2 regions of the Gordonia sp. PvP123 genome follow, and region 2 is predicted to be linked to the other one. Evidence: riboswitches for the same ligand, from Rfam matches in the RefSeq annotation. Region 2 holds a riboswitch; the other holds the start of a gene.
What was found. A riboswitch is a leader RNA that binds a small molecule or an ion and turns the genes downstream of it on or off. The one in region 2 is predicted to bind S-adenosylmethionine.
Positions count from the first base shown of each region.

Region 1: linked by a shared signal. The riboswitch ahead of ABIC25_RS04500 (bifunctional o-acetylhomoserine/o-acetylserine sulfhydrylase) and the one ahead of ABIC25_RS08595 (aminotransferase class V-fold PLP-dependent enzyme) in region 2 are both predicted to bind S-adenosylmethionine.

Region 1 covers NZ_JBEPPN010000002.1:357,747-373,740, forward strand. Annotated here, with positions in the region: gene ABIC25_RS04490 (Hsp70 family protein) at 1-450, shown strand, start outside; gene metX (homoserine O-acetyltransferase MetX) at 484-1,638, opposite strand; gene ABIC25_RS04500 (bifunctional o-acetylhomoserine/o-acetylserine sulfhydrylase) at 1,655-2,992, opposite strand; SAM riboswitch class IV at 3,055-3,175, opposite strand; gene ABIC25_RS04505 (cutinase family protein) at 3,445-5,196, shown strand; gene ABIC25_RS04510 (MFS transporter) at 5,325-6,602, shown strand; gene bfr (bacterioferritin) at 6,678-7,163, opposite strand; gene ABIC25_RS04520 ((2Fe-2S)-binding protein) at 7,264-7,446, opposite strand; gene ABIC25_RS04525 (exodeoxyribonuclease III) at 7,593-8,444, shown strand; gene trpS (tryptophan--tRNA ligase) at 8,468-9,523, shown strand; gene ABIC25_RS04535 (YhjD/YihY/BrkB family envelope integrity protein) at 9,601-10,722, shown strand; gene ABIC25_RS04540 (D-alanyl-D-alanine carboxypeptidase family protein) at 10,766-12,073, opposite strand; gene ABIC25_RS04545 (type 1 glutamine amidotransferase) at 12,084-12,860, opposite strand; gene ABIC25_RS04550 (hypothetical protein) at 12,949-13,347, opposite strand; gene ABIC25_RS04555 (cytochrome P450) at 13,464-14,648, opposite strand; gene ABIC25_RS04560 (TetR/AcrR family transcriptional regulator) at 14,811-15,365, shown strand; gene ABIC25_RS04565 (succinate dehydrogenase iron-sulfur subunit) at 15,452-15,994, opposite strand, start outside.
Region 2 covers NZ_JBEPPN010000004.1:150,822-166,815, reverse strand. Annotated here, with positions in the region: gene ABIC25_RS08625 (FAD-dependent oxidoreductase) at 1-656, opposite strand, end outside; gene ABIC25_RS08620 (ABC transporter substrate-binding protein) at 836-1,861, opposite strand; gene ABIC25_RS08615 (Rv0361 family membrane protein) at 2,065-2,535, shown strand; gene ABIC25_RS08610 (rhodanese-like domain-containing protein) at 2,532-2,945, shown strand; gene ABIC25_RS08605 (O-succinylhomoserine sulfhydrylase) at 2,942-4,159, shown strand; gene ABIC25_RS08600 (isochorismate synthase) at 4,181-5,257, opposite strand; SAM riboswitch class IV at 5,365-5,478, shown strand; gene ABIC25_RS08595 (aminotransferase class V-fold PLP-dependent enzyme) at 5,497-6,852, shown strand; gene ABIC25_RS08590 (hypothetical protein) at 6,849-7,349, shown strand; gene ABIC25_RS08585 (inorganic diphosphatase) at 7,516-8,028, opposite strand; gene dacB (D-alanyl-D-alanine carboxypeptidase/D-alanyl-D-alanine endopeptidase) at 8,194-9,597, shown strand; gene ABIC25_RS08575 (Rv3626c family coenzyme F420 biosynthesis-associated protein) at 9,594-10,739, shown strand; gene tilS (tRNA lysidine(34) synthetase TilS) at 10,736-11,671, shown strand; gene ABIC25_RS08565 (DUF8020 domain-containing protein) at 11,699-12,403, opposite strand; gene hpt (hypoxanthine phosphoribosyltransferase) at 12,735-13,298, shown strand; gene ftsH (ATP-dependent zinc metalloprotease FtsH) at 13,462-15,855, shown strand; gene folE (GTP cyclohydrolase I FolE) at 15,865-15,994, shown strand, end outside.

The DNA of each region.
Region 1 (15,994 bases), on a different contig from region 2:
GTCGAGCCGACCGTCGTGGCCCCTGTCCCGACCCAACAGCCCATGCCGCAGACCGGCTGGAACGATCCGCCGGCCTGGGCGACCACGGAGTTGCCGCCGACGCGCCCGTCGACGAGCACCAGCACCCGCACGCTGTCGCCGTTCCCGTGGCCGGAGTTGCCGTTCCCGCCCGGATCGACGCCGACGATCCCGCCGGAACTGTTGCCGCCGGGTTTCCTCCCGCCGAGCGCCGCGCCCACGCCGCCGCCTCCGACGTATACGACGCCGACGCCGGAGTCTCCGCGCACCGGTTCGGCACGGCCGAGCAGCACGCGCGCCCAGGGGGCGACCCAGGCGCCGTCGGTGCCCGACTCAGGGCAGCCCGCTGATCGGGGCGGGGAGTCGGCACCGCAGATCCCGCCGTCGCCTCAGCCCAGCAGTCCGGTGCCCACGGTTCCCGCGCCGCGCTGACGAGAGGTCGCCGACGGCCGGATCGGGACGCCCTCAGGCGTCGCGTCGCGCGAGTTCGACTGTGCGCTTGAGCAGATCGCTGATGGCGTCGAACTCGGTCAGGAAGCCGTCGTGACCGGTGTCGGAGTGGACGACCTGGAGGCCGCCGACGCAGTTGCCCAGCTCCTCGGCGAGTTCGACCTGGAGCCGGATCGGGTAGAGGCGGTCGGAGTCGATTCCCCCGACGATCACCGGAACGGTGCATGCGTTGAGCGCCTTGGCGACTCCGCCGCGACCGCGCCCGACATCGTGATGGTTGAGGACCTCGGTGAGGACGACGTAGCTCGCCGGGTCGAAGCGCGACATCAGCTTCGACGCCTGATGGTCGAGGTAGCTCTGCACCGCGTAGCGCCCGCCGGTCAGCGGATTCTCGTCGCCCTGGGCGTCGTTCGCGAATCGGCTGTCGAGCTCGGGCTCGCTGCGGTACATGAGATGGGCGATTCGACGAGCGATTCCCATGCCCTGCAACGGGGTTCGTCCAGTGCCGTGATAGTCGCCACCGCGCCAGTCCGGGTCGGCCTTGATCGCGGCGATCTGAGCGGACTGGATACCGATCTGGTCCGCGGTCGCGCGGGCGCCGACGGCGAGGACGAGTGCACTGCGCACCCGGTCGGGGTACTCGATGACCCACTCGAGGGCGCGCGCGCCACCCATCGACCCGCCGAGAACCGCACCGACGCTGGTGATTCCGAGGCGATCGAGGAGTGCCACCTCGGCGCGGACCTGGTCGAGGACGGTGATCTGCGGGAAACGCGAACCCCACGGACGGCCGTCGGGGGCGATGGAACCCGGGCCGGTGGACCCCTTGCATCCCCCGAGGACGTTGGCGGAGATGACGCACCACTCGTCGGTGTCGATGGCCTGCCCGGGCCCGATCAACCCGTCCCACCATCCGGCCGAGTCGTGGTCGGCGTCGGCGGGGCCGGTGACATGCGAGTCACCCGTCAGCGCATGAAGAGTGAGGATCACGTTGTCGCGGGACGGCGACAACGTCCCCCAGCGCTGGAACGCCAGGGTGACGTCGTCGATCCGTGCTCCGCTGTCGAGAGGCAGCGATCCGATCGGGATGCCGACGAGTTCCCCGTCCGGGAGAGACTCCCAATCGGGCTGATCAGACGCTGTCGCGTTCAGGTCGATACTCACCGACAAAGCTGCCTCACCTGTTTCACTTGGCCGCCGCGAATCCCTGTTCGAGGTCGGCCAGGATGTCGTCGATTCCCTCGATGCCCACGGCCAGTCGGACCAGTCCGGGGGTCACGCCCGCGGCGAGTTGCTCCTCGGGGGTCAACTGACTGTGCGTGGTCGAGGCCGGGTGGATCACCAGCGAGCGCACGTCGCCGATGTTGGCGACGTGGCTGTGCAGGCTGAGCGCGTCGACGAACCTCTTGCCGGCGTCGACGCCGCCGGTGATCTCGAAGGCGATGATCGCGCCCTGACCCTTGGGGGCCAGTTCCTGGCCGCGCTTGTACCAGGGGGAGGACTCCAGGCCGGCGTACGCCACCGACTCGACCTGGCCGTGGCCCTCGAGGAAGGCGGCGACCTTCTGCGCGTTGGCGACATGGCGCTCGATGCGCAGGCTCAGGGTCTCCAGGCCCTGCGCGAGGAGGAACGCGTTGAACGGTGCGATGGCCGCACCCGTGTCACGCAGCCACTGCACGCGGGCCTTGAGTGCGAACGCGGGCGCCCCGAGGTCGGCGAAGACCGCGCCGTGGTAGCTGGGGTCCGGGGTGGTGAAACCGGGGAACAGGTCTTTCCCGTCGCGCTGGACACGCCAGTCGAAGGTCCCGCCGTCGACGATGACGCCGCCGATCGCCGTGCCGTGGCCGCCGATGTACTTGGTGGCCGAATGCACGACGATGTCGGCCCCGTGGGCCAGCGGATTGATCAGGTACGGCGTGGCGACCGTGTTGTCGATGATCAGCGGTACGCCGTTGCGGTGGGCGACCTCCGAGATGCCGGGGATGTCCAGGATCTCGTTGTTGGGGTTGGAGATCGACTCACCGAAGAACGCGCGGGTGTTGTCCTTGACCGCGGCCTGCCACGACGCCGGATCCTCGGGATCGTCGACGAACGTGACCTCGACGCCCAGCTTCGGCAGCGTGTAATTGAAGAGATTGAAGGTGCCGCCGTACAGGCGCGGGCTCGACACCACGTGGCCGCCGGTCTCGACGATGTTGAGGATCGCGTAGGTCTCCGCGGCCTGGCCTGATGCCACGAGCAGCGCGGCGACGCCACCCTCGAGTGCGGCGATCCGCTGCTCGACGGCATCCTGGGTCGGATTCATGATGCGGGTGTAGATGTTGCCCGGCTCGGCGAGCCCGAAGAGGTTCGCGGCGTGCTGTGTGTCGTTGAAGACGTACGACGTCGTCTGGTAGATCGGCAGCGCCCGCGCGTTCGTCACCGCATCGGCGGCCTGTCCGGCGTGGATCTGCTTGGTCTCGAAGCTCCAGTTGTCCACTGGGGAGGTGCCGTCGGCGGAAGTGCCGTCAGGGGCATCAGACATGGCGATTGATCACTTTCTACGGTCGGCAGGGCCAACTCGACCCTGGTGGGGTCCGACCTTCGGACCCGCGCTTGCCGGGGATCGTCGCTGCGATCCCACAACCCGGTCATCACCCGGAGCACCCCACCGCGGATGGAGGGTTGCCGATCAGCCAGCCGGGGCTTGACGCTGATGCTCATGACCTGGCGACAAGGATATAACACGGATGTGAGTGCCGGAGAACCGTCCCGGTCAGGCCGCGTCCAACACTTTCCAAGCGCGGTCCGAAGGTGGCATGAGCTGTCCTCCGACCGAGTGAAATCACGTGTGGTCAGATGTATCGTGCCAGGTCACGGTCGTTAGCGTCCCTCAGCGTGCTGTCGGTTTCACCGTCGCGGATCTAGCGTTCGGACCAGCCCCGGCTGCGTCGGAGGATTCCGATCGGGTGGTCCGGGTTCGCACAGGAGCGCCCCATGGCCGCGATCGCTCGTCTCCGAACCCGACGGACCTCGCTCACGATCGCCGCTCTGACCGCCCTGGCGGTCGCGGCAGCTCTCAGCCTGTCCGGGGCCCCTCCCGCGACGGCCGCCGAATGCAGCGACTCGGGCGCGGTCATCATCGTGGCCGGGACCAACGACCCGGAGAGCGCCCATCTCGTCGGTGTGAAGCAGCGCTACACCGGCAAGGTGCCGACGGTGCAGAACGGCGAGGTGGTCATCGAGGACGACCCGGGGAGTCCCTATCTCGCCGCGCCCAAGGACGTGATCCACGTCGACTACCCGACCACGCTCTGGCCACTCGGTGCCGCCGGATACGACGACAGCACCGGACAGGGCAGGAGTGCGACGGCGTCGGCGATCGCCGGCTATCAGCAACGATGCGGAGCAGGCGCCGATATCGTGGTCGCAGGCTATTCGCAGGGTGCCCGTGTCGCCGGGGACGTACTCGCCGACATCGGGAACGGTCGCAACGTCGAGCAGGTCGTCGCGACCGACGAGAACGGCGACGTCATGCTCGACGAGCAGGGCAATCCGGTTCTGGTGGACATCGTGACGGGGAACGTCTCCGGCGAGCTGTACGCGGATCCCCGCCGCTCCGGCGACAAGACCGGCCGCGGTATCGAGTTGTCGTTGATCGGGATCATCCCGGGTCTGACGATGGCAGGGGCACGAGGTGCGTCCGAGACCGACGGCGGGTTCGGAGACCTCGAGGGCCGGGTGGTGTCGGTCTGCATCGATGGCGATCCCATCTGTGACCTGCCGGATCCGATCCACGACCCGATCGGCGCGATCGACGGCCTGCTCGGCTACTTCACCAAGCACAACCTCTATCCGTTCCAGATGTATCGGGATCCGCGCACATCGACGTGGAACGACGGGCGGACCGTTCGCTGCGATCCGGGGACCGCGGTGTGCGTGGTCACCGCCGATTCCGCATTCGCCGAACTCGTTCAGGGGTGGGCGCGCGATCTGGGGTTTTCCGGCGACATCGGGGACTTCTTGTCCGGTCGTCCGACGATCGACCTGCCGTACGGCATCGAACTCGCGAACCTGCAGCCGGTGATCCGGCTCGTGCAGGACCTCCTGCCCCCGCTGCCGAAGCTCGGGTATGGCGCCTATCTGCCGGATCTGTTCGTCTTCGAGGACATCCTGCAGGGGATCCTGACGCTGTCGCCGGCGAGATTCGTCGACGGGGCCACCGCCCTTGCCGCGAGCCTCCGCAGCATCGTCCTGCTCCCGGTGAACTTCGTGCGGTACTGGGCGGGAACGATCGTCGGACCGGTGGCGCCACAGGCCGGCACCGTCACGGTTCTCGCGGCGGATGCGTCGAGTCTGCGGTCGTCGACGTTCTCGAGGCTCGCGACCGCAAGCGGTGACGCCATCGAACCGGTTCGGGTCGAACCGGCCACCGGATCCGACGACTCGGTGGTGCCGTCACCGGCCCCGGCCGACCCGACCGCCGACACTCCCGGGGGACCCGCCGGCACCGACGACGCGAGCGGTGTCGAGGCGCCCGACGAGGATCCCGCCCCGGCGCCCGTCCGCGACGAGGTCCCGGCCGCCACCGATCCGTCGTCGGGCGAGCTGTCCGGGGACGAACCGGCCGGGGAGGAACCGGCGGGGGAGGAACCGGCGGGGGACGAGCCGCCCGGAGACGACCCCGAGGCGGCCGACACGGCCCCGGCGGGAGACGGGTCCGGGGGCGGCGCCGAGGCCGGCAGCTGATCCGGGGCGCACGGTCGCGGCGCCCGACCGCGACCCGGCCGATGCGATGACCGCGCGGGCAGGGGGGTGTGAATGAACTCACCGCCGGGTCCGGAATCAGGGCCTCCCGGACACGGTTGGCATCAACCGTGTCTGACGCTCTTTCCACCACCGATGCCCCGGCCGACGTCTCGCTGACGGATCGGCTCGCCGCTCCGGAGGTCCACCGTCCCGAGGGGGCCGTCTCGGTCGGCGTGTCCCGCCGGGTACGTCGCTGGACGATTCTCGCCCTCGCGCTCGGCGGTTTCGGGATCGGTACGACCGAGTTCGTCGCGATGGGTCTGCTGCCCAACATCGCCGGCTCGCTCGGAGTGTCCGAACCGACTGCCGGACATGTCATCTCGGCGTACGCGATGGGTGTGGTGGTGGGGGCTCCGCTGATCGCGGCGCTCACCGCGAGGATGTCTCGACGCACGTTGCTCATCGGTTTGATGGTGGCGTTCACCGTGGGCAACCTGGCCACGGTTCTCGCGCCGGACTACGGGCTGCTGCTGGTGGCGAGGTTCGTGGCCGGTCTGCCGCACGGCGCCTACTTCGGCGTCGCGGCGCTGGTCGCCGCTCACCTCGCGGGCCCGCGGAATCGCGCCAAGGCCGTGGGGCAGGTGATGCTCGGTCTGTCGGTTGCCAACGTGTTCGGCGTGCCGGCCGCCGCCTGGCTCGGGGAGACCTTCGGCTGGCGGTCGGCGTTCGCGATCGTCGTCGTCATCGGGGTCGCCACCGTCATCGCACTGATGCGCGCCCTTCCGGCGCTCACCGGGATGAAGACCACCGATCCGCTCACCGAGCTCGGTGCACTCAAGCGGTCCCAGGTCTGGTTCACCCTCGTCATCGGGACCGTCGGATTCGGCGGGATGTTCGCGTTCTACACGTATCTGAACTCGGCGTTGACCACTGACACCGGGCTGTCGGTGTCGGTCGTGCCCTTCGCGCTCATGCTGTACGGACTGGGCATGGTGACCGGCAACTTCGTCGGCGGCTACATCGCCGACCGCAGCGTGTCGGTGGCGATCCTCGGTGGCCTCGCCGCCAGCGCCCTATCGCTCGGCGCGTTCGCGGTGCTGGCTGAGAACGCCTGGGCAGCGCTGTTTCTCACGTACATGGTGGCGCTCACCGGTACGGCGATGCTGCCCGCGCTGCAGACCAGGCTGATGGATGTGGCTGCTGACGCGCAGACCCTGGCCGCCGCGTTGAACCATTCGGCACTCAACATCGCCAACGCGGCCGGCGCGCTGCTCGGTGGTGTGGTGGTCAGCGCAGGCTACGGGTATCTCGCACCGTCGGTCGTCGGGGTGTTGCTCGCGCTGGCCGGCATCGCGGTCACCGTGGTGGCCCTTGCGACGTCGCGGCGCCGGCCGGTCGGATCCTGACCGAGCGAAGTCCTCTGTTCGACGACGAGGGCCGACCGGAGAGTTCCGGTCGGCCCTCGTCGTCGAACGCGTGGGTCAGCTGTTGGTCGGCGGTGTGGCGATGGTCTTCGAGAGATAGAGCTGCTCGCCGAGTTTGTTGATCAGCTCGAGCTGGGTTTCGAGGTAGTCGATGTGTTCTTCCTCGTCGGCGAGGATCTGCTCCAGGAGGTTCGCACTCGTGATGTCACCCTTGGACCGGCACAACGCGATTCCGGGGCGGAGTCGTTCCACGACCTCGACCTCGATCGCCATATCCGATTCGAACTGCTCGCGGATCGACTGTCCGATGCGCAGCGGCAGCAGGCGCTGGTAGTTGGGGAGGGCATCGAGGAACAGGATTCGATCGGTCAGGATCTCGGCGTGCGTCATCTCTTCGATCGACTCGGCCCGGGTCTTGGCCGCGATCTCGGTCAGCCCCCAGCTCTGCTGCATCTTCGCATGCAGGAAGTACTGGTTGATCGCCGTGAGCTCACTGGTGAGCTGTTCGTTGAGCAGTTCGATGACCTCGTCGTCGCCACGCATGTGTCAGCCTCCGGTTCGCCGTGAATGTCCGGTCGAACCGTAACACGACAAAACCCCCCGCGCGTCGTGTCGCGCGAGGTTCGTCGGGTCGGCTGTCAGGTCATGCAGCGGTCGTCGCGGTTGACGCCCTTTCGCTCAGGATGTCGTGCAGTTGGTCCAGGCAGGTTCCGCAGCCTTCGCCCGCGCCGCATCGGTCGCTGATCGCATCGACGGTGTACGCACCTGCGTCGCAGTGTGCGTGGACCTCGTCGACCGTCACGGCGCGGCATATGCAAACGAACATCTTCGGACTCACCTTCGTGCCTGGATTAGGCAATGCTTACATATCTTAGGGTGTCCGCACAAGGGTTGCCTTACCTCTATCTGGCCGTGTGCGCCGCGGCCACGGCCGGCCGGGGCTGTCCGACCCGGTCCGTAGGATGTGGCCCCGTGCCACTCACGATCTCCACGGTGAACGTCAACGGAATCCGCGCAGCGGTGAAACATCGGTCGGAGGCCAACCGCGGCTTCCTGCCCTGGCTCGATCAGGCCGGACTGGAAGGGTCCGGGTTGGACGTGGTCCTGCTGCAGGAGGTCCGGGCCAGTGCGGAACTCGCCCGCGACGCCCTGGCGCCGGCGTTGGCCGAGGGCTGGCATCTCACGATGAGCGAGTCGGCCGTGAAGGGCCACGCGGGCGTCGGCGTGCTCACCCGGGGGGAGCCCGCCGCGGTGCGGGTCGGGTTCGGGAGCGCCGAGTTCGACGAACTCGGGCGTTATGTCGAGGTCGACCTCGACACCGATCTGGGGCCGTTGACCGCCGCGAGCCTGTACCTCCCCAAGGGGGCCGCGCTCTCCGACGCCGAGAAGGACATCGCCAAACATGACGAGAAGGTCCGGTTCATGGCCGAGTTCGGCGACCATCTCGGCCGGCTCGTCCGTCGTCGCCGGCATGTCGTCGTCGGTGGCGACTGGAACATCGCGCCCGCCGAGGCGGACATCAAGAACTGGAAGGGCAATCTGAAGAGCCCCGGTTTCCTGCCACATGAGCGTGCGTGGGTGGCCGATCTGCTGGCGGCCGGGTGGCGCGACGTCATGCGCGAGCTGTTCCCCGACGACGCCGGTCCCTACTCCTGGTGGTCGTGGCGCGGAAAAGCCTTCGACAACGACTCCGGGTGGCGTATCGACTACCAGCTCACCAACAAGATGCTGGCCGGCCGCGCGACCAAGGCCGAGGTCGCACGTGCCGCGGCATACGACCTCCGCTGGTCCGACCATGCGCCGGTCACCGTGCGGTACGAGTGACGGGATCTGACAAACTGGGCGTCATGACCAGCGACGCAGAGCGCACCGGAGACCCGTCGGCCGGTGCGGTGCCGACCCGCCCGCGTGTGCTGTCGGGCATCCAGCCGACCAGCGATTCCTTCCACCTCGGGAACTATCTCGGCGCCGTCCGGCAGTGGGTGGCGTTGCAGGACGATTTCGACGCGTTCTACTTCATCCCCGACATGCACGCGCTGACCGTGCCGTTCGAGCCGAAGGTCCTGGCCGACCGCACCCGTCTGAGCGTTGCCCAGTTGCTCGCCGTCGGCGTGGACCCCGAGCGTTCCACCATCTACGTCCAGTCCCACATCCCCGAGATCGCACAGCTGACGTGGGTCCTGTCGTGCATCACCGGCTTCGGCGAGGCGAGCCGGATGACCCAGTTCAAGGACAAGTCGGCGAAGCAGGGCGTCGACGCGGCGGGTGTCGGCCTGTTCACCTATCCCATCCTGATGGCCGCCGACATCCTGGCGTTCGGAGTCGACCGGGTGCCCGTCGGGGAGGATCAGCGGCAGCACCTCGAACTCACCCGCGATCTCGCGCAACGCTTCAACTCCCGCTTCGGCAAGGTGCTCAAGGTGCCGCAGGCGCACATCGTCTCCGAATTCGCCAAGATCTACGACCTGCAGAACCCGACCGCCAAGATGAGCAAGTCCGCCGAGACCGACAAGGGTCTGATCAACCTGCTCGACGACCCCAAGCGTTCGGCGAAGAAGATCCGCTCCGCCGTCACCGACACCGGATCGGAGATCCGGTTCGATGTCGCCGAGAAGCCGGGCGTCTCCAACCTCCTGACCATCCAGTCGGCGTTGTCCGGCGTCGGCGTCGACGATCTGGTCGCCAAGTACGAGGGCAAGGGTTACGGCGATCTGAAGGTCGACACCGCGGAGGTGCTCGCCGAGTTCGTGACCCCGCTACGGGGGCGCGTCGACGAATACCTGTCGGACCCGGCCGAACTCGACGCCGTCCTGGCCCGGGGCGCGGCCCGCGCTCGGACCGTCGCCTCCGAGACGCTGGCATCTGTCTATGACAAGGTGGGGTTCCTGGCGCCTGGCCGGTGACACCGGACCCGCAGGACGCCCGTACCGGGACCGAACAGGGACGGCCGGTCCCCGCGCTCCGACCAGGAAGGCCATTCATGACCTCCGCGCCAGACCCGGCGAAATCACCGGTGGACACCGCGAAATCGCCGGTGGACACTGCGAAGTCGGCGGTGGACACCGGGAAGTCGACCGTCGACAAGGGCAAGGCGGCCTTCGCGGCGGCGCGAGAGAAGTGGCCCGCCGTCGAGCATCTGGTGCAGACCGTCGAGCGCTACAACGATCGGCGCGGCAACGTGTACGCCGCAGCCATCAGCTTCAACGGCATCCTCGCGCTCGTCCCGATCATCATGGTGGTGTTCTCGGTGGCGGCCTTCGTGCTCGCCAATCAGCCCCAGTTGCTGGAGGACCTGCAGAAGGCCATCGTCGAAGCCGCGCCGGGCAAGATGGGTGAGCAACTCAGTGAGGTCATCGACTCCGCGATCTCCTCGCGCGCCGCGGTCGGGATCGTCGGGCTGATCGGTGCCGCGTTCACCGGGATCGGGTGGATCTCCGGCGTCCGGGTGGCCTTCACCGAGATGTACGGAGGCCGCGTCGACCGCAACCCCGTGCTGTCGAAGGTGTGGGACCTCCTCACGTTCGCGTTGCTGGGTATCGCCTTCGCTGTGACGATGGCGCTGACGACCCTCGGCAACAGCGGCCTCACCACCACGATGCTCTCCTGGGTCGGACTCGACGACGCGTCGTGGGCCCCGGTCGTGGTGCGGGCGGTCGCCATCCTCGTGTCCGTCGTCGCCAGCTGGCTGCTCTTCACCTTCGTGCTCGCGCGGCTTCCGTTGGTGCCCTTGCCCATGACACACGCGATGAAGGCCGGCTTGATCATCGCGATCGCCTTCGAGCTGATGAAATCGCTTGGTGGACTGTACCTTCAGTCGGTCCTCAGTTCCCCGGCCGGGGTTGCGTTCGGCCCGATCCTCGGTGTCTTCGTCTTCGCGTATCTGGCGTCGCGGATCGTCCTGTACGCCACCGCCTGGTGTGCGACCGACCCCATCAACAGCTCGTATCAGGTGGTCGAGGAGCCCGACGCGGAACTCCGGCGGCCGGTGGTGATCTCGCCGACCGTCGAGGTGAACCCGGCGCCCCGGGCCGGTGCGCTCGCGGCCGCCGCCGGTGTGGGCGCGGCAGTCGCCGCGCTCGTCGGAGTCCTCCGGCGACGCTGACACCCGGTCCGGGCCGGTCCGAGCCGGGATCTCGTGCAGAGAGTCAGCGCCGGCCGGCGAGTCGCAGGCCGAGCAGCAGCAGGATCACCGCCACGAGCGCGGCCACGAGTCCGATCAGAACCTGGACGGAAGTGGACGACGCTCGATCGGAACCCGTTGCCGTGGCTCGCTTCTCGGTCTGTGGGTCAGGCGGTGACGACGACGCCCCGTCCGGTGACGACGTCCGCTCCGGCGACGACGGTTCGACGAGGTGGCCCACGGAGATGGTGGGGTCGGTCCGGAATCCGTAGTCGAACATCGACGCGGCCTGATCCCAATACAGGTCGCCGTCGAGGGACAGGCCGAACATCTGCACGATGACCACCGTCCGGCCGTCCCGTTCGGCGGCTCCGACGAACGTCTTGCGCGCGTCGTCGGTGTAACCGGTCTTGCCGCCGATGATCCCCGGATAACCGTCGAGGAGAGGGCGATTGGTGCTGTACATGTCGTAGGCCGGGTGATCCTTGTCGCCCGGCACGTCGGGGCGCCGCGGATATCCCGGAAAGCGGTAGGTGCGCAGCGTGATCATCTCGCGGAACGTCGGTTCGGCCAGTGCGGCGCGGAAGAACAGCGCCAGGTCGTAGGGTGACGACGACATCCCGGCGGCGTCGAGGCCGGACGGGCTCGCCGCTCGCGTGTCCTGCGCGCCGAGCAGTGCCGCCCGATCGTTCATCTTCTCCAGAGCCGCGTCGACGCCGCCGAGCTGACGCGCGAGGGCGTGCGCGCAGTCGTTTCCCGACACCAGCAACAGGCCCGTGAGCAGATCGCGCACGGTGTAGACGCCCCCGGGCCCCATACCGCAGGAGTCGCCCTCGGCGGTCCAGTCCTCGGGGGTCGGTTCGACGCGTGCGGCGAGGTCGAGTTCGTCGAGGACGACGAGGGCGAGCAGCACCTTGATCGTCGATGCCGGCCGGTAACGGCCGTGGGGGTCCTTGGCGGCGATGACCCGCCCGGACCCGAGGTCGGCGATCAACCAGCCGGCCGAGGTCAGGCGCGGCGGAACAGGTCCCGCGGCGGGATCGGCGACGACGCCGCAGCCGGCGAGTTCGTCACCGCCGACGGCCGGCGACGGAACCGGCAGGGGAGTGGGGGTCGGCGAACCGGGCGCGACGACCTCGGATTCGTCGACGGCGGGCGGCGTCGCGACCTTGTGTGGGCAGTGTTCGGTGGCCGGAGTGGTGATGGCCGGTGGCGGCGGGGCCGGCAGCGGGACGGCGACCGCGGGCTCGGTACCGACGACCAGGCCCACGAGCCCGAAGGTGAGCACGGCGACGAGAGCGCACGCGGTACGACGAGTCCACGTCGAGGTCATCGGCCGCACGTTACCAGCGGGAGAGCCCGTTGCCGACGACCTCGTGCAGCCATCGCCGCATCACCGCATCCGCCATCGGTGCGGTCACGCTCTCGGTGGCCGCCGCGTCGGCGGCGAACCGATCGGTGGCGGGTTCGCCGAGTACCTCGACCACCGAGGACCGCGAATCCGGATGTGACAGCCAGTCGCCGACGAGCTCGCCGCCGGCCTCGAGGTGGAACTGCACGCCGTAGCAGTTGTCCACGCGGAACAGCTGAGCGACGCAGGTTTCCGACGATGCGAGCAGTGTCGCCCCGGGCGGCAGGGTGAAGGTGTCGAAATGCCACTGCACGGTGTCGATCTCGCGAGGTGTGGGTGCCGTGACCGCGCCGCCCCACACCGGATCGGCCATACCCGCGTCGTTCAGGATCACGCGGTGCACGCCGAGTTCCGGTGCGTCAGCGGTGGACACCTCGCCGCCGAGCGCCGCGGCCAGCATCTGCGCACCCAGGCAGACGCCCCAGATGGGCATTCCCCGGTCCCGGGCTCGACGCAACAGGTCGAGTTCGTCGCCGATCCATGGGATACGGCCCGCGTCACCCACGCCCATCGCGCCGCCCAGAACGACGATGGCGTCGAAACACGTCAGATCGACCGACGCGGACTCGCGCCAGATCCGTAGCGTGGTCGTCTCGGTGGTGTCGTACAACGCGGGCCCGTATGCGCCCGGCGGCTCGGACTCCGCATGCCGGATCTCCAAGACCCGCAGCCGCTCCGGCGGGTCGATCCGCTCTGTTCTGGTGCTCATGACGAGAGCAAGCGTACGGCCGCGGCGGCCATTCCTCTCGTCGACGCGGTCGGGAGTGGATCGAGCCGGGGGGTGCACAGCGCCGGGATCAACCGGTGCGACACGAGCTCGTGGGGCGCGGGCCGTCTGCGGTGTGGTCGGCGACGTGCTCGCCGTCGATCCGGATCTCGCATCGGGAGAGGCGACCGCCGGACTGGAACAGGGCGTCGACCGGCACATCGCCCGCGGCTCTCGTGTACACCAGGGACGCCGTCCAGTTGCCCTCCGAATCCCGTTGCAGAAGTGGGACATCGGACTGTGTCCGCAGTCGGCCGTCCGCGTCGGTCCAGGCAACGGCGCCGTTGTGCTGCTGGTCGGAGGTCAGGATGATCGTGATCCGTTGGGTGTCGGTGGTGGGTGCTGCCGCGGCCGGGGTGAAGACCAGAAGGCAGGCGAGCACACTCACCGCGAACGTCAACAGCAGCCGAAACAACAGGGCGCGGGCCATGGGGAACTCCGTTCGATGTGCGAGAGCCGATCCGGCGACCGTCCGGTCGTCCTCGGTCTCTCTTCGACGTATCGAGCGCCGGATCGGTTCCCTCGGAGTGCGGGCCTGTCCCTGCGTCAGGTGGTGACCGTCAGCGGCAGCGTGGTGAAACGGCGGACGAGAACCCCCGGCTCCCAGAGCGTCTGCCCCAGATCGATGCGGAAGGTCGAGGTGGAAGTCAGCAGATGCTCTGTCGCGAGTCGCGCCTGGAGCCGCGCCAGTGCGGCCCCGACACACAGATGCAGACCCTTGCCGAATGCGAGGTGCGACCTCCGGGCCGCCGGATCGAGGTCGATCGCAGCGGGGTCGTCGAAATGGGCCGGGTCGCGGTTGGCTGCACCCCACATCAGGAAGACGTGCGAACCGGCCGGAAGCCGCGTGTTGCCGAGCGTGGTGTCGGCGACGACGTGCCGGAAGTGGCCACGGAACGGGGTCTCGAGTCGCAGGGCCTCCTCCACGAACACCGGGATGAGTTCGGGGTCCCGGCGCAGACGATCGACGACCTCGGGATGACGGTCCAAGAGCCAGACGACACTGTTGAGCAGACTCGTGGTGGACTCGGCGCCCGCGGCGACCAACTGGAACAGGATCATCACGGCCGACTCGTGGTCGAGGCCACCCGCCGCGACGCGGGCGGCCACCTCGGCCAACGCAGTCCCGCTCGCTCCGCTCCCGGCGCCGGTCAACGCCGCTGACAGATACCCCGTCAGCTCGCCGACCGCCGCGGTCGCCGTCGTCAGCTGCTCCGGCGTGATGACGCCGTCGATCAGGACATTGGTCGCGATCGCCCACCGGGTGAGTACGGCACGGTCGTCGGCCGGGAATCCGAGCAGCTCGCACGCGACCGCCATCGGAATCCGTTGTGCCACAGCGCTCACCCAGTCGATCCGACCGTCGTGCAGATTCGCGCTCCAGGATCGCTCGAGGTGCCCGCGGATGGTCGGCTCCAGCTCACGGATCCGGGCCGGCGAGACCGACGTCATCGCGAGCTTGCGATGATCCCGGTGGCGGGCACCGTCGGCGGTCGCGAGGACGTGCATCGCATCGCCCAGACCCGCGACCGGGAACTCCGAGACCGAGCCGTCGCCGTGCCACACCATCGTGGCGGTCAGGTTCGACGAGAAGTCCTCCGGGCGGCGGACCGCGTCGGCGATGAGATCCCAGGAGCCGACGGCGAAGAACGAGGAGTCGCCGATGCGCTGTACCGGGGAGTCGGTGTGAAGGCGCGAGTAGAAGGTCGTGGGGTCCTCGGTGGTGTCCATGACACCAGAGTCGACGGCGGCGGACGCGGTGGCACGCGATTCCGGAAAGAGGAGATCGGTGGGATCGACTGGCACGCGGTAGCGTCTCACCGTAGCGTCGTGACCAGCGGGTGACGGACACCCATAGGGTGCGATCCGTCTCATGGTGAGAATGGAGGGCTCGTGGCCCAGGACTGGCTGGTCGGTGGAGAACGGCGGGACGCCGCCCGCGAACGGCTCGTCGCGCACGCCGCGGCTCTCATCGCCCGGCGCGGACTCGACGCGTTCGATCTCGACGAGCTCGGTCGCCGGGCGCACTGTTCGAGGGCGACGATCTACCGGCACGCCGGCGGGCGGGCCGCGGTGATCGAGTCGGTTCTGGCCACCACCTCGGCGCCGGTGCTGTCGGCGATCCGGGCCTCGATCGCGGACCTCACGGGACCCGAACGTGCCCGGACGGCGATCATCGAGACCTTGCGGGCCCTGCGGGGGGACCGGGTCATCCGGCAGTTCCTCCGGCCGGACAACCTGATCGACGCGACGCCGACGGTCCTGTCGTCTCCCGCGGTGCACGCGGTGGCCGCCGATCTGGTCGGCGTCGATCCCGACGACCCCGCGGATGCGCGGTTCCTCATCCGTTCGGTGCTGGCAATGTTGCTGTGGCCCGCCGAGCCGGACGAGGAGGCGCGCAGCGCGGAATCCATTGTCGCCGGCCTTTTCCGCCCGGAAGCACCTTGAGCACCACCTCGACCGTCACCGACGACGACGGCCCGCACCCCTGAGGGTGCGGGCCGTTGCCGGGCTGCAGAGAGAGTTCGAAAGGGTCAGCGGGAGAACATGAGCGCGCGCTTGACCTCCGAGATCGCCTGGGTGACCTGGATGCCACGCGGGCAGGCGTCGGTGCAGTTGAAGGTCGTGCGGCAGCGCCACACACCGTCGACGTCGTTGAGGATGTCGAGACGCTCGACGGCACCCTCGTCACGGCTGTCGAAGATGAACCGGTGCGCGTTGACGATCGCGGCCGGGCCGAAGTAGGAGCCCTCGGTCCAGAACACCGGACAGCTCGTCGTACAGCAGGCACACAGGATGCACTTGGTGGTGTCGTCGAAACGGGCGCGGTCGGCCTGGCTCTGGATGCGCTCACGGGTCGGCTCGTTACCCGAGGTGATCAGGAACGGCTTGATCGCGCGGAACGCGTCGAAGAACGGCTCCATGTCGACGACGAGATCCTTCTCCACCGGCAGGCCGCGGATCGGCTCGATGGTGATGGTGATCTCCTTGGACTTGTCCTTGGGGAGCATGTCCTTCATCAGGAGCTTGCAGGCGAGACGGTTGACGCCGTTGATCCGCATCGCGTCCGAGCCGCA
Region 2 (15,994 bases):
TGGTCGAGTTCTTTGAGTTCGAGGGGGGTGAACTTGGCCTGGGCGGGGCCGCGGCGGCCGAAGACGTGGACCTCGATGGCCTTGTTGGCTTTGAGTCCTTCGTAGACGTTGGCGGGGATCTCGGTGGGCAGCAGTTCGTCGCCGGTCTTGGCGAGTACGCGTGCGACGTCGAGGGCGACGTTGCCGACGCCGATGACTGCGACCTTCTCGGCCTCGAGGGGCCAGGTGCGGGGGAAGTCGGGGTGGCCGTCGTACCAGGCGACGAACTGGGCGGCGCCGTAGCTGCCGTCGAGGTCGATGCCGGGGATGTCGAGGACGCGGTCGTCGGTGGCGCCGGTGGAGAAGATGACCGCGTCGTAGTGGGCGCGCAGTTCGTCGATGGTGATGTCGGTGCCGTAGTCGACGTTGCCGAGCAGGCGTACCTGTGGTTTGTCGAGGACCTTGTGCAGGGCGGTGATGATGCCCTTGATGCGCGGGTGGTCGGGTGCGACGCCGTAGCGGATCAGACCGAACGGAGCGGGCATCCGCTCATACAGATCGATGCTGACGCCGCGGTCCTTGGCGGTGTCGGACTTCATCAACGCGTCGGCGGCGTAGATCCCGGCGGGACCGGCACCGACGATCGCAACCCGCAGCGGGCGGCTGTTGTCGCTCATGGAGTAGGTGTCTTCCGTTGCTCAGCACGCGCCGGCCAGTAATCTCGGTGACCCCCGGGTCCGCGCGTATGGATAAGGCCTATCCCTTCTACGGTAGGCGCTTGCTGTCCCCGACCAAAATCCGTCTGTGAGGTAACCCTCACCTCGACGGGTGATCGGCGGCCGGGGCCGCGGCAGGCTCAGGCCTTGCCCGCGGCGGCCGCGATCGGTTCGACGGCCTGATCGGCGACCCACGGGATGGTCAGAACCGTCGGCACCGACATGGCACTGCCGACCTCTTGGGGCAGGTAGACGACGCGGCCCGACTGCGCAACGGCCAGGCGGTTGAATGCCGCGTTCGACTTCAGCCGGTCGTTGGATCCCTCCCAGTCGACGGCGACGACGACGTCGGCCGAGTCGAGCAGGTTCAGGCTCTCGGCCGGGAGGTCGCCGTAGAATCCGCTGGTCAGCGATGGCTGCAGCGCCGGCGGGAAGGTCAGTCCGTATCCGGCGACGGTCTGCCCGCGGCCGTCGCCGGGGCCGTAGATCGACACGCCGCCGGTCGGGCTGGCGGTCACGACCACAGCGGTCTTGCCCGCGAGTTGCGGATTCTGCTCGCGGACTCGTGCGAGGAACTGCTCGGTCTCGGCCACCTTCCGGTCGGCCAGCTCGGGCAGCCCGACGGCGGTGCCGATCTGTCGGGTCTGCGCGTCCCACGGCACCTGCCAGGGCTGGAACTGCGCGGGCCGCAGGATCGTCGGTGCGGTCTTGCTCAGCAGGTCGAACTGATCGCGGGTGGGGTCGGCGCCGACCGCGGTGATGAGGTCGGGTTCGGTGGCCAGGGTCTTGGGGATCTCGTCGCCGAACGCACCCGAGGAATTGGGGAGGACGACCGGGTTCGAGTCCGCGAGCAGCTCGGCATTCCACGGTGCCGACGCCTGGTCGGGGTCGGCGAAGGGCGCGATCGTGGTGGGGGTGATCCCCAGCGCGAGCAGGGTGTCACCGTCGCCGACGCCCATCGCCGCGACGCGTTTCGGCGCCTGTGCGACCGTCGCGGGGGCATAGACCTGCTGCACGGTCACCGGGATCGCGCCGGCCTCGGGGGCGGGCGCCTGCGCCATCCCGGAGTCGACGGTCTCATCCGGCGGCGAACACGAGGTCGCCACGAGAGCTGCCGCGAGCAGCCCGACGAGAAGGGTGAGTGTGCGGCGGGTGGTAGAGCGCATCCGGGGTCCTCGCTGGTCGTTGCGTTCGGCGTCGTCGTTCTCCGCTGTACTTCGGTACTCAGGTACTCAGGTACTCAAGTACTTAGGGCCACCTTACTCACGGTGTTCCGATTGCCGACGACGCGCGGGTGCGCTCGTCGGGCACCGCACGGCCGGCGACGCCGGTCTCAACCGGTCCCGGGACGCTCGATAGACTGCCCGCCATGGCCGAAGCTGCAGGTGAGGGTGACCAGAGGCCCCCGTCGTGGAAGAACGCATGGCCGTTCTTCGTCGCGGCGGGCGTCGTGGGCCTCGTTGTGCTCGGCGTCGTGCTGTCGAATGTGACCCGTCCCGCCGAGGACCGGGCCGGCGACTCGGCCCAGGTCCAGTACGCGATCAACGACGTCTACACCGCGCGGAACGGCCCGAATTATGCCGAGTACCGGGCGAACACCTGCGCCGCCGACGTCGAGGCGGCCGATTTCATCTCCGAAGAGCGGTTCGTGCAGGACAACCGGGAAACCCTGACCCGCAACGGTCACATCGAGATCCCGGAGATCACGGAGTTGGTCGTCGACGGTGACCGGGCGACCGCGAAGGTTCATTGGCACTATGACAAGACACCCGACGACGTGAACGTCGTCGACACGATCGTGGTGCGCGAGAACGGCGAATGGAAGGTGTGTTCCTCATGACCTATGCCGGTGACCTGACCCCCCGTGAGGCGTGGGAGAAGCTCGAGAGCAATCCAAACGCGGTGCTGGTGGACTGTCGGACGCAAGCCGAATGGTCGTTCGTCGGCGTGCCCGACCTCGAGATCCTGGGTAAGCGCACGATCTTCGCCGAGTGGACCACCTTTCCCGAGGGGCGTCGTAACGACGACTTCGTCGCACAGCTGCGCGATTCGGGCGTGTCCGACGACCAAGAGGTCATCTTCATCTGCCGCTCCGGACATCGGTCGATCGGCGCTGCGCAAGCCGCGACCGCCGACGGAATCGGCAAGGCCTACAACATCGTCGACGGTTTCGAGGGTGCCCTCGACGAGAACGACCATCGCGGCGCGTCGGGCTGGCGTGCCGAGAACCTGCCGTGGAGGCAATCGTGAGTCCTGATCTGCCCGTGGGTCGCCCGCTGCCCGAAGGGTTGTCGGCCGACACCATCGCGGTACGCGGTGGATTGTCGCGCTCCGGATTCCACGAGACCTCTGAGGGCCTCTACCTCACGAGCGGTTACGTCTACGACTCCGCCGAGGCGGCTGAACGTGCCTTCACCGGGGAGGACCAGCGATTCGTCTACTCGCGCTACGGCAATCCGACCGTCGAGATGTTCCAGGAGCGTCTGCGTCAACTCGAGGGTGCGGAAGCGTGTTTCGCGACCGCGAGCGGTATGGCCGCGGTGTTCGTCGCACTCGGGGCGCTGCTCAAGGCCGGTGACCGGCTCGTCGCCGCACGCAGCCTGTTCGGTTCCTGCTTCGTCGTGTGCAACGAGATCCTGCCGCGGTGGGGTGTGGAGACCGAATTCGTCGACGGTGAAGACCTCGAACAGTGGGAGCGGGCGCTGTCCAAGCCCACCGACGCCGTGTTCTTCGAGACGCCGTCGAACCCGATGCAGAGCCTCGTCGACGTCGTGAAGGTCTCCGAACTCGCGCACGCCGCGGGCGCACAGGTGGTGCTGGACAACGTCTTCGCCACGCCGTTGCTGCAGCGTGGTCTCGATCTTGGCGCCGACGTCATCGTGTACTCGGGCACCAAACACATCGACGGACAGGGCCGCGTCATGGGCGGCGCCGTGCTCGGCGCCAAGGAGTACATCGACGGGCCGGTCCAGCAGTTGATGCGCCACACCGGTCCCGCGCTGAGTCCGTTCAACGCCTGGACGCTGGTGAAGGGTCTGGAGACACTGCGCCTACGCGTCGACGCCTCGGTGTCCTCCGCGCTCCGGATCGCCGAGTTCCTCGAGGCCGACCCGCGCGTGCGGTGGGTGAAATACCCGTTTCTGCAATCACATCCGCAGTACGATCTCGCGAAGTCGCAGATGTCGGGCGGCGGCACCGTGGTGACCTTCGAGCTCAACGACCACGACGGCATCGACGGCAAGAAGCGCGCCTTCGAGGTGCTCAACGGCCTGCAGATCGTCGACATCTCCAACAATCTGGGTGACTCGAAGTCGCTGATCACCCACCCGGCGACCACCACGCATCGTGCGATGGGACCCGACGGACGCGCGGCGATCGGCCTCAGCGACTCGGTGGTGCGGCTGTCGGTCGGGCTCGAAGGGGTCGACGACCTGCTCGGGGATCTGGACCAGGCGCTGGGCTGAGCCGGCGCGGCCCGGACGCGGCTAGTCGAGGCTGTCGATCCCCAACGCGTTCAACACCGTCCGGAGTTTGAACGCGGTCTCCTCGAGCTCGCCCTGGGGATCGGAGTGTTCGACGATGCCGCCCCCGGCCCACGTGCGGAGGCTGCGACGATCTGCCTCGAGTTCGAGGCACCGGATGGTCACCATCCACTCGCCGTCGCCGGCGGCGTCGCACCAGCCGACGGCTCCCGCATAGAAGCCGCGTTCCCCCTCGACCTCTCGGATGATCTGTGCCGCAACATCACTCGGTGTGCCGCACACCGCGGGGGTTGGTCCGAGCAGAAGCGCGAGATCCAGTGCGGTGGTGGCGGGGTCGCGGAGCGTCGCGCGGATCGGGGTGGCGAGATGCCAGACCTCTCCGGTCGACTGCAGTTGCGGGGTCGACGGCGCGTCGACGTCGTCGCACAGATGCGACAGCCGGTCCCGCAGATGATCCACGACGAACGCGTGTTCGGCGAGATCCTTGGCCGAGGAGAACAATCCGTCGGCGACCGCGCGGTCGACGACCGGATCCGGCGATCGGGGCGCCGACCCCGCGTACGGGTGACAGGTGACGACCGATCCCGACTTCCGCAGCAGCACTTCGGGACTCGCACCGAACAACCACGACCCGGAGCCGGTGGCCGCGCCGAGGTCGACGCCGAATGCATTGTGCCCGGCGTTCCCGCCCGCGAGGGCATCGAGGAGTTCGCCTGGCGCGACCTCTCGGTCGAGCACGATGTCGACGCTGCGGGCGAGGACCACCTTGCCGACGTCGCCGGCGACGATGCGTTTGACGGCATGCGCCACCCGTTCGCGGTGTTCATCCGCGGTGGGGTGCAGGGTGGTCGACAGCGGGATTCGCGACAGCGGCGGTCCGCCGGCCAGCGGTGCGTCGTCGAGGTCCAAGACCTCGGGCACCACCAGCGCGGCCGGGTCGGCGAGATCGAACGGGATCGCGCCGGTCAGCGCGCCGATCTCGCCGGAACGCAGCGCGGCCGAGGCCGCATCGACATCGGTGAAACCCCGGACGGCGCCCCGGCCCCGCACGGTGCCGTGCGGGCGGGACAACACGAACACATCAGTCGCTGACACCCCTGACACGCTACAGGTAAGTGTGCCCTAACTTCGGATCACGCTGAGTGAAAATTGACACGTCTGCGCGACATCGACGACTCTGGTTCGTAGGTCATGAGTGCCAGTGACAAGCCCCGGCTCGCTGGTCGGCAACCCTCCTCCGCGGTGGGGTGCTCCGGGTGACGACCTGGCCGCGTACCGACCGGACGCGGCAAGCGCGGAAATTCAGAGGAGCTCCTGCCATGACCGCTGTCCTGTCAGCACCGAGAACTGTCGGCCACGAGTCTGTCGATGCCCACGTCGTCGGTCTCGACCACCGTGCGCGCCCGGCCGTTCCCGGTCTCGCCCCGGTCGTCGGCGCCGACGTGACCGTACCGTTGGCCGGCGGCGGGACGACGCGATACGTCAATCTCGATTACGCGGCGAGTGCGCCGGCACTGATTTCGGTGGCCGCCGCGGTCGCCGAGGGGCTCGGCGAGTACGCGAGTGTTCACCGCGGTGCCGGCCACCTGTCGCAGGTCACGACCGCCCGGTACGAGGCCGCTCGGGAGACCGTGCGCGAGTTCGTCCGCGGGCGGGTCGACGACACCGTCGTCTTCACCCGCAACACCACCGACGCCATCAACCTCGCCGCCCACATCACCCCCGGGGACGTCGTGGTGCTCGACATCGAGCATCACGCCAATTTGCTGCCGTGGTGCGCGCCGCGCGACGGTCGCAACCGGGCCCGGGTCGTCCCGGCCTGCGACACCATCGAGGACACCCTGGTCGCGCTCGAGGCCGAGCTCGCGTCGGCGCCGGCCTCGCTGCTCGCGGTCACCGCGGCGTCGAACGTCACCGGCGAGGTGCTGCCGATCGGCCGGCTCGCGTCGATCGCCCACCGGCACGGGGCCCGCATCCTGGTCGACGCCGCGCAGCTCGTCGCGCACCGACCCGTGTCCATCGTCAGTCACGGCATCGACTACCTGGCCTTCTCCGGACACAAGGCATACGCGCCTTTCGGCTCCGGAGTCCTGATCGGCCGCCGGGACTGGTTCGACGCCGCCGATGCCTACCTTGCCGGCGGCGGTGCGACCGCCGACGTCGACCTGGGTCCGAGTGCCGGTGGGGTCACCTGGCACACCGGGGCCGCCCGCCACGAGGCCGGATCGCCGAACGTGCTTGGCGCGGTGTCGATCGCCCGGGCCTGTCGCGCACTCGCCGACCTCGGGCCGGAGGCGATCGGGTTGCACGAGGCGCGCCTGTCCGAGCGTCTCGACGGGGGACTGGCCGCGATCGACGGGGTGCGGCCGTTGCGGATCTTCGCCGACTCCACCGATCGGGTCGGCATCGCGGGCTTCACCGTCGACGGCATCGCACCGCGGGTCGTCGCGGAGTATCTGAGTACACAACACGGCATCGGTGTGCGCGACGGCCGGTTCTGTGCCCACCCGCTGCTCAGACGTCTCGGTCATCCGGCCGGCGCGGTTCGCGCGAGTTTCGGCGCGGGAACCACCTCCGATGACATCGACCGGCTGCTCGACGCGCTACGCGCCCTGACCGCAAGCACTGACCGAACAGACGATCCGACCGAACTCGAACGAGGGGTGACACGATGACCATCGAACTCGACGCACGTGCAGACCGCGGCACCGTGGTCCCCGCACCGACATCCGCACCGACGGCCCCGATCAGCATCGGCCGGCCGGGATTTCAGGTCGCCGTCGCCGGAGACGAACTGGCACAGACATTTCCGATCGTCGTGCGACGCGAGACCCTTCGCGATGCGCAGCGGGCGCGTTCCCTGCTCCGGGCCGGCAGCCACGATCAAGCGAGATTCGTTGTCGCTCTGGAGGTGGAGGTGGCCGTCGCGCCGGATGCCGCGTCGGCGCGTGCGGCGGCCGCTGACGCGGTGGTCGCGTCGTCGGAGGCGAGCTCCGGGACCATCCGCTACATCGGGACCACCCACGGACTGATCACGCTGGTCCGCGACATCTACGCGGCCGAGGTCGCCGACGCGGTGATCCTGGTCCCGATCGACGGCGCGGCCACCGAAGTGCGCATCCGCGAACAGATCCTGCCGGTTCTCGCCGAGCAGCGGCACCGCGTGGCCTGACGGTCCGCTCCGCTGGTACCGGCACCGAGCGCAGCCGCCGGGCCGAGCAAGCGACGAAGGAGCGCGTCGAGGTCGAGGCGCCGAGTCGAAGCCACTCCGGTGACCAGACGAGAACGCCGGCAGCATCTCGACGGATGCTGCCGGCGTTCTCGTGTGTTGCGAAGCGTCAGCCCCGCGAGGGCTCGTTGGCCGCGTCGGGATGCGAGGCGAGGCGGTCGATCGCTTCCTGCGCGACCTTCTCGGCCTGGTCGCGTCCGACCCACCCGCCCGGCTGGACCTCCTTGCCGGGCTCGAGGTCCTTGTAGTGCTCGAAGAAGTGGGCGATGGGGCCCAGCTCGTACTCGGACACGTCGGAGATGTCCTTGATGTGGTCCCAGCGCACGTCCTTGGCCGGGACGCACAGGAGCTTGTCGTCACCGCCGGCCTCGTCGGTCATCGTGTACATGCCGACGACCCGTGCCCGCACGATGATGCCGGGGAACACCGACTCGGGGAGCAGGACCAGCGCGTCGAGCGGGTCGCCGTCCTCACCGAGGGTGCCGTCGATGTAGCCGTAGTCGGCCGGGTAGCCCATCGAGGTGTACAGGTAGCGGTCGAGGTAGACCTTGCCCGTCTCGTGGTCGACCTCGTACTTGTTGCGGCCACCTTTGGGGATCTCGATGGTCACATCGAATTCCACAGTTCCTCCTGGCAGTCTTGATCGGGGATGCCGCGTCGGGCCGAAACGCCCGCACGCTGTCCCAACGATACTGTTGGTCCGGCGACCTCGATGTTCGTACCCCTCGTTGTGCGTACATCCGGGCCCGTTCCATCGACCGTGAACCGTGAGAGACCCGGAGGCTTTGTGGGCGCATCCACCCGAAACGGCGGTCGTCGCGGTCGGAGACTTCTGTGGTGGACGATCACCGCGGTGGTGATCCTGGCCCTCGTCGCCACGGCGTCGGTCGTGATCGCGCTCCGCATCGACCGGGAGCCGGAACTCCCGCCCGGGGTGCCGCCGCAACCCGCCGCGGTCGCCGTCGACCCGCGGATCGGCCCGGTGGTCGACACCGCGCCGGAGCCGACGCCGCCAGGGGTCCTGCGAGCGATCACGCCCGCACTGCGCAATCCCGCGCTGGGCGAGCTCAGCGGCAAGATCAGCGATTCGCTCACCGGTGAGGTCCTCTGGACGAGAACCCCCGACCGTCCCCGCATTCCCGCCTCGAACGCCAAGATCCTGACCGCCGCCGCCGTCCTCGAGGCCGTGCCGCACGATCAGCGACTGACGACGACGGTGGTGGCCGGCAGCAACGGGCAGGTCGTCCTCCGGGGCGCGGGTGACCCCACCCTGTCCGCCCAGCCCGCCGGAACCGACACCTTCTACACCGATCCGGGACGCATCGCCGACCTCGCGCGCCAGATCGAGGAGACCGAGATCCCGGTGACCTCGGTGGCCGTCGACCTCGGCGCGTTCTCCGGGCCGACGATGGACACCACCTGGGACCGGCGGGACATCCAGGGCGGCGACATCGCGCCGATCGAATCACTGATGGTCGACGGTGCCCGGCTGGAGCCGCTGGACGAGTACTCGCCCCGCACCGCGACCCCCGGCATCATGGCCGGCGAGGCGCTGGCCGCCGCGCTCGGTGTCGAGGGGCCGGTCACCGAGGTACGCGGTACCGCCTCGAGCGGATCCGGCGACGAGCGCGTGATCGCGAAGGTCCAGTCGGCCCCGCTGGTCACCCGGGTCAACGACATGCTCCGTTACAGCGACAACGTGCTCGCCGAGACGCTCGCCGTCGAACTCTCCGTGCATCGCGGCGGGCAGCCGACCCACGCGGGTGGGGTCGAGGCGATCGAGCAGGTGCTCTCGTCGGAGTTCCCGGGCCAGTGGGCCGGTACGACACTGCACGACGCGTCCGGGATCTCCTACGCGAACCGGACCACGCCGGAACTGCTCGACGCGGTGATGACGGCCGCGAGTGGTCCCGCCAAACCGGCCCTGCGCCCGATGCTCGACGGGCTGCCGATCGCCGGTGGCACCGGCACACTCGCCGACCGGTTCGACGCCGCCGACAACCCGGGCGCGGGGTGGGCACGTGCCAAGACCGGAACACTGACCGGGGTCAGTTCGTTGACGGGCATAGTGCAGACAGTCGACGGCCGCGTGCTGTCGTTCGCCCTGATGTCCGGCGGCACCTCGCCGGCGGACGCGCGACCCGCCCTCGATGCGGTGGTGGGTCAACTGAGAGAGTGCGGGTGCCGATGATCACGTCAGGAATCGCCGGGCCGGCGGCAGCGGAAGCCGGGACCGAGACCGGGACGCCGCCGGAATCGGGCGCCGAGGACACCGTCGAGCGAGAACGCCGACCGGGTATCGGTTCGCAGATCGACTGGTCGCTGGCCGCGTCCACGGCGAAACGACTCGCCCGCCCCGGCCCGAAGACGACCGCGTACACCTACGAGGCGGCGCGCGCCGAACTGGCCGACGCCGCCACCCGCGCCGAGGCCCCGGTCCGAGGGGTCACGGGTCTGGCCGACGGCCTGCGCGTACCGACCACGCGGGTCCTCGACCGGGCCGGCTGGATCGACGCCGCCTCCCTGTCGATGCGATCGATGCTCGGTTCCGACGAGGAATCCGCCGACGCGGGCTCCCCGGGACTCGGGGCACGATTCGGCGGACTGCAGGCCGGTGGTCTGCTCGCGTTCCTGTCCACCGCGATCCTCGGTCAGTACGATCCGTTCACGCCTGATCCGGAGACCGGCGAACCCGGAGTGCTGATGGTGGTGACGCCGAACATCATCAACGTCGAACGTCAGCTCAAGGTGATCCCGTCGGACTTCCGGCTGTGGGTGTGCCTCCACGAGGTCACCCACCGCGTGCAGTTCTCGGCCAACCCGTGGCTACGTGACTACATGCAGGACAACGTCGCGGTGCTCACCTCCGACGCCGGCGAGTCGACCACCGAGATCGTCACGCGGATGACCAAGGCGCTCAAGGGTTCCGACGGCCCGCGAGAGAAGGGCGTGATCGGGGCGATGCAGTTGCTGCAAAGTCCGGAGCAGCATGCCGCCTTCCAGCGGATGATGGTCCTCGGCACCCTGCTCGAGGGGCACGCCGATCACGTCATGGATGCGGTCGGTCCGGCGCACGTGCCGTCGGTGGCTCGTATCCGCACCGCCTTCGACAAACGACGCACCGCACCGCAGAATCCGGTGCAGCGACTCATCCGGGCCCTCATCGGGATGGATGCCAAGCTCGCGCAGTACATCCGCGGTAAGGCCTTCGTCGACGCGGTGGTCGAGGCCGTCGGCATGGAACGGTTCAACACGGTGTGGACCTCACCGGACACGATGCCGCTGCCGAACGAGATCGACGACCCGCGGGCATGGATTCAGCGGGTCTTGTGAGAAAGGCGGTCGCGGATTTCGCGGCCGCTCACCGGCTCGGTTCCGAGGTCTGCGTGGGACTCTCCGGCGGCCCGGACTCGCTCGCGCTGACCGCGGCGGCCGTCGGCGCGGGTCTCGACGTCACCGCGCTGGTCGTCGATCACGGGCTCCAGCCGGGCTCCGCCCAGGTGGCGAGGACCGCGGCCGACGCGGCGAGTGCTCTCGGAGCCCGAGTCGAGGTCCTGCCGGTGCGGGTCGGCCGTCGCGGAGGTCTCGAGGCCGCCGCGCGCGACGCCCGATACGCGGCGCTCGACGCGGCCCGCGGTGACCGCCCGGTTCTGCTCGGTCACACCGCCGACGACCAGGCCGAGACCGTGCTGCTCGGGTTGGCGCGTGGTTCCGGGGCACGGTCGATCGCCGGTATGCGCGTCTGGAAAAACCCCTGGGGCAGGCCGCTTCTCGGGGTCCGCAGACAACAGACCCTGGCGGCGTGCACCGAACTGGGACTCGCTGCCCACCACGACCCGCACAATCGAGACCCGCGATTCACTCGCGTCCGGCTGCGCTCCGAGGTCCTCCCGTTGTTGGAGGACACGTTGCACGGTGGGGTCGTCGAGGCGCTGTGTCGTACCGCCGCGGGGGTTCGGGCCGACAACGACGCGCTCGACGACTGGGCGGCCCGGGTGCTGGCCGAGTGCGGGCGCGACGACGGCCTGGCGATCGGGCCACTGCTCGATGCGCCGCCGGCGATCCGGACGCGTGTGCTGCGCGCCTGGCTGCTCGACATCGGGGCGACCGAACCGACCCACCGGGTCATCTCGGCCGTCGCCGACCTCCTGGACGCGACGGCCACCGCCGACCGGACCCAGATCGCCGTGGGTGGCGACCCCGGGGTGCGTCGTGTCGTCATCCGGTCCGGCGACACACTGACGGTCCGCCTCACCGCGAGGTGAGACGGACCGTCGTCGTGGGTTCCGCGGCTATCGACGCGGGGGCGTGAAGGGCGAGTTGATCGTCTGGAAGTAGTGGATTCCGGCACCGATCAGTGTGCCTCCACCGCCCAGTGCGAGGCCGGCGATGCCGCCGATCGCGGCTGCCGGCGCGACGCCCACGAGGCAGCCCACCACCACGGCGACGAGTCCGATGACGCAACCGATCACACCGCCGACGATTCCACCGACGACCGTTCCGACCAATGTCCCGACCGATATGCCGGTGCGGAGTTGGGACTGGAATCGTTCGAGAGCCTGATCGTCGCGTTCCTGCCGCGTCTGCGGAGCCGCGACATTGTGCCGAGCCACGCCGCGCAATTTCTCGACCTCGGTCGGATTGAGCGCCGACGAACGTGCGGCGTCCCGCGACGGAATGAGCGTGACCTTGTTCCCCGCGGTCCGGGTGTCGATCGGGAACTGTCGGAATTCGTTGCGGTAGGTGAGCGGCATCCGGAAGAGTTCCGCGCCGGCGATATCCCGGATCGTCAGATTCCCGTTGTCCGTGCTCACCGATGCGTTGTGCACGGTGAGAGTGAGTGCCGAGGCATTCCAGGACGCGTCGTATGTCGCGGCCGGGGCCCGCTGAGGTGCAGCTTCGGCCGTCGCGGCAAAGGCTGTGACGACAGCGGTGACCAGCACCAGAATCGCGCTCAGGCGTTTTTTGCGCAGGGGAGTACGCGAAGTGGGGAACACTAATGCTCCTTCTTGTCCACACAGGACAGGGCGTGAGAAGGGAGGGGATTCAGAGGTCTGGTGCTCAGCTCTCTGCTTTCGAGAATGTCAGACGCTTGATCCACATCGAAACGCATCCCCGCGAAATGGTGCCCGTGTGATGAGTTGTTATGTGACTGTTATCCGCATAGCAATTTCGCGAAATGTCGGTGTGAAAGGAGATGAATGGTGTGAGCAGGTGATTCTTGGAAAAACCGCAGGTCGCCTTTCATCATTTCTCTGATCGACGGCTGCCGGCCCCGCCGAGGTACCCGTTCGTCGCGGCGTCGGGAAAACATGACAAGCTGGAACCGTGCAGTTTGCCGATCCGTACGCCGCTGACATCGACGCTGTCCTGATCACCGAAGAAGAGATCAAGCAGCGCACCGCCGAACTCGCCCAGTCCGTGGCGTCGCGCTACGCCGACATCGACGAGGATCTGGTCCTGATCGGTGTCCTCAAAGGCGCGATCATGTTCATGACCGACTTCGCGCGGTCGCTCCCGATCCCGTCGCAGATGGAGTTCATGGCGGTGTCGAGCTACGGGTCGTCGACGTCGTCGTCGGGTGTGGTCCGCATCCTCAAGGACCTCGACCGCGACATCGAGGGACGTGACGTGCTGATCGTCGAGGACATCATCGACTCGGGCCTGACGCTGTCCTGGCTGATGAAGAACCTCGCCACGCGTTCGCCGCGCAGCCTCGAGGTGTGCGCCCTGCTGCGCAAGCCCGACGCCGTGCGCTCCACGATCAGGGTCGCCGACGTCGGTTTCGACATCCCCAACGAGTTCGTCGTCGGGTACGGCCTCGACTACGCCGAGCGGTACCGCGACCTGCCCTACATCGGTCGCCTGAAGCCGTCGGTGTACACGCACTGACGCGACTTCCCGCGTGACTCACGCGCCCGACCTGCGGAGGGAACGGTTTCACCAGCGTGATCGTTGACCGGTAGCCTCAATGTGTACGTCGACGGGAAGGACATGGGAACGGCGTCGGCACCGGGACTGAACCCGCGAGCCCGCTCGACCCCCACCAACTGGCATGAACCGTAAGACAGTCTTCCGCAACCTCGCCATCCTGGCGCTCATCCTGCTCGCCCTCTGGGGCTGGAGCGTGATGAGCGACTCCGGTCGGGAGTACCGCGGCGTCGACACCTCCGTCGCACTGCAGCAGCTCAACGACAAGAACACCAAGTTCATCAGCATCGACGATCGCGAGCAGCAGCTCCGGATCGAGCTCAAGTCGCCGATCAAGGTCAACGACGCCGACGCCGACAAGATCAGCGCCAAGTACCCGGCGCAGGCAGGCGACCAGGTCTTCGAGGCCGTCCAGGGCACCGGCACCCCGTACACGACCAACGTCAACGAGCAGTCCGTCCTGTGGCAGATCCTGATCTTCGTGCTTCCGATGATCCTGCTGTTCGGCTTGTTCTTCTTCGTGATGAGCCGTATGCAGGGCGGTGGACGCGGTGGGGTCATGGGCTTCGGCAAGTCGAAGGCCAAACAGCTCACCAAGGACATGCCGAAGACGACCTTCGCCGACGTCGCGGGCGCGGACGAGGCCGTCGAAGAGCTCTACGAGATCAAGGACTTCCTGCAGAACCCGGCTCGCTACCAGGCGCTGGGCGCGAAGATCCCGCGTGGTGTGCTGCTCTTCGGCCCGCCCGGAACCGGCAAGACCCTGCTGGCCCGCGCGGTCGCCGGTGAGGCCGGCGTCCCGTTCTTCACGATCTCCGGCTCCGACTTCGTCGAGATGTTCGTCGGCGTGGGTGCGTCACGTGTGCGCGACCTGTTCGAGCAGGCCAAGAACAACAGTCCGTGCATCATCTTCGTCGACGAGATCGACGCGGTCGGCCGCCAGCGCGGCGCGGGCCTCGGTGGCGGTCACGATGAGCGTGAGCAGACCCTCAACCAGCTCCTGGTCGAGATGGACGGCTTCGGCGACCGCTCGGGCGTCATCCTGATCGCGGCGACCAACCGTCCCGACATCCTCGACCCGGCCCTCCTCCGGCCGGGCCGCTTCGACCGTCAGATCCCGGTCGGCAACCCCGACATGGCGGGTCGCCGGGCGATCCTCAAGGTCCACGCCAAGGGCAAGCCGATCGACTCCGGTGCCGATCTCGACGGTCTCGCCAAGCGGACACCGGGGATGTCCGGCGCGGATCTGGCCAACGTCGTCAACGAGGCGGCGTTGCTCACCGCGCGTGAGAACAAGCAGACGATCACCGCGGAGGCGCTCGAGGAAGCGGTCGACCGGGTCATCGGCGGGCCGCGCCGCAAGTCCCGGATCATCAGCGAGCACGAGCGCAAGGTGGTCGCGTACCACGAGGGCGGTCACACCCTGGCCGCGTGGGCGATGCCGGATCTCGATCCGATCTACAAGGTCACCATCCTGGCTCGCGGACGGACCGGCGGTCACGCGCTGGCCGTTCCCGAGCAGGACAAGGACCTGATGACCCGCTCGGAGATGATCGCCCGGCTCGTGATGGCGATGGGCGGCCGTGCCGCCGAGGAACTGGTGTTCCACGAGCCGACGACCGGCGCGTCGTCGGACATCGACCAGGCGACGAAGATCGCGCGTGCGATGGTCACCGAGTACGGCATGAGCTCCAGACTGGGCGCGGTGCGCTACGGCCAGGACCAGGGCGACCCGTTCCTGGGCCGGTCCATGGGGTCGCACTCCGACTACTCCGCGGAGATCGCGAGTGAGATCGACGACGAGGTGCGCCGGCTCATCGAGGCCGCGCACACCGAGGCGTGGGCCATCCTCACCGAGTATCGGGACACCCTCGACGTCCTCGCCACCGAACTCCTCGCAAAGGAGACGCTGACCCGCAAGGACCTGGAGAAGATATTCTCCGACGTCGACAAGCGTCCGCGGATCACCACCTTCAACGATTTCGGCGAGCGCACCCCCAGCGACAAGCCGCCGGTGAAGACCCCGGGCGAGCTCGCCATCGAACGGGGCGAGCCGTGGCCGCCGCCGGAGCAGGCCAAGATCCCCGAACCGGTGGGAGCCGGCTACCCGGGTGCCCCGCAGGTCCCGGGTCAGGTCCCGAACTATCCGCCGATGTACCCCGAACCGGGGACACCGGGCGGACCGACACCACCGGCGCAGGGCGGCAATCCCGAACCCCGGTACCCCGACCACGGGTATCCGCCGGCTCATCCGGGACCCCAGTATCCGAACCCCCAGTACCCCAACCCCCAGTACCCGAACCCGAACTACCCCAACCCGCAGTACCCGGATCCGGGCGCGGGGCGCAGCGGATCGGGCGGGTCCTACGGCGGTGGAACGCGTCCGGATTACGGTGCGCCGCGGGATTGGTCGGCACCCGGCTGGCCACCCGAGCCCGAGCCGCGGCCGGGCCGCAACGGCGACACCAACGGGTGGGGACACCGCGCCGATGACGACGACTCGCGGCCGAGTTCGTAAAGTGGCCGGATGAGCATCAACGAGCGGCAGGACGCCGTACTCGCCGGACCTCGATCGGAGTTCGACCAGGCGCGTGCCGAGGCCGCGGTGCGTGAATTGCTGCTCGCGGTCGGCGAGGACCCCGACCGCGAGGGCCTCA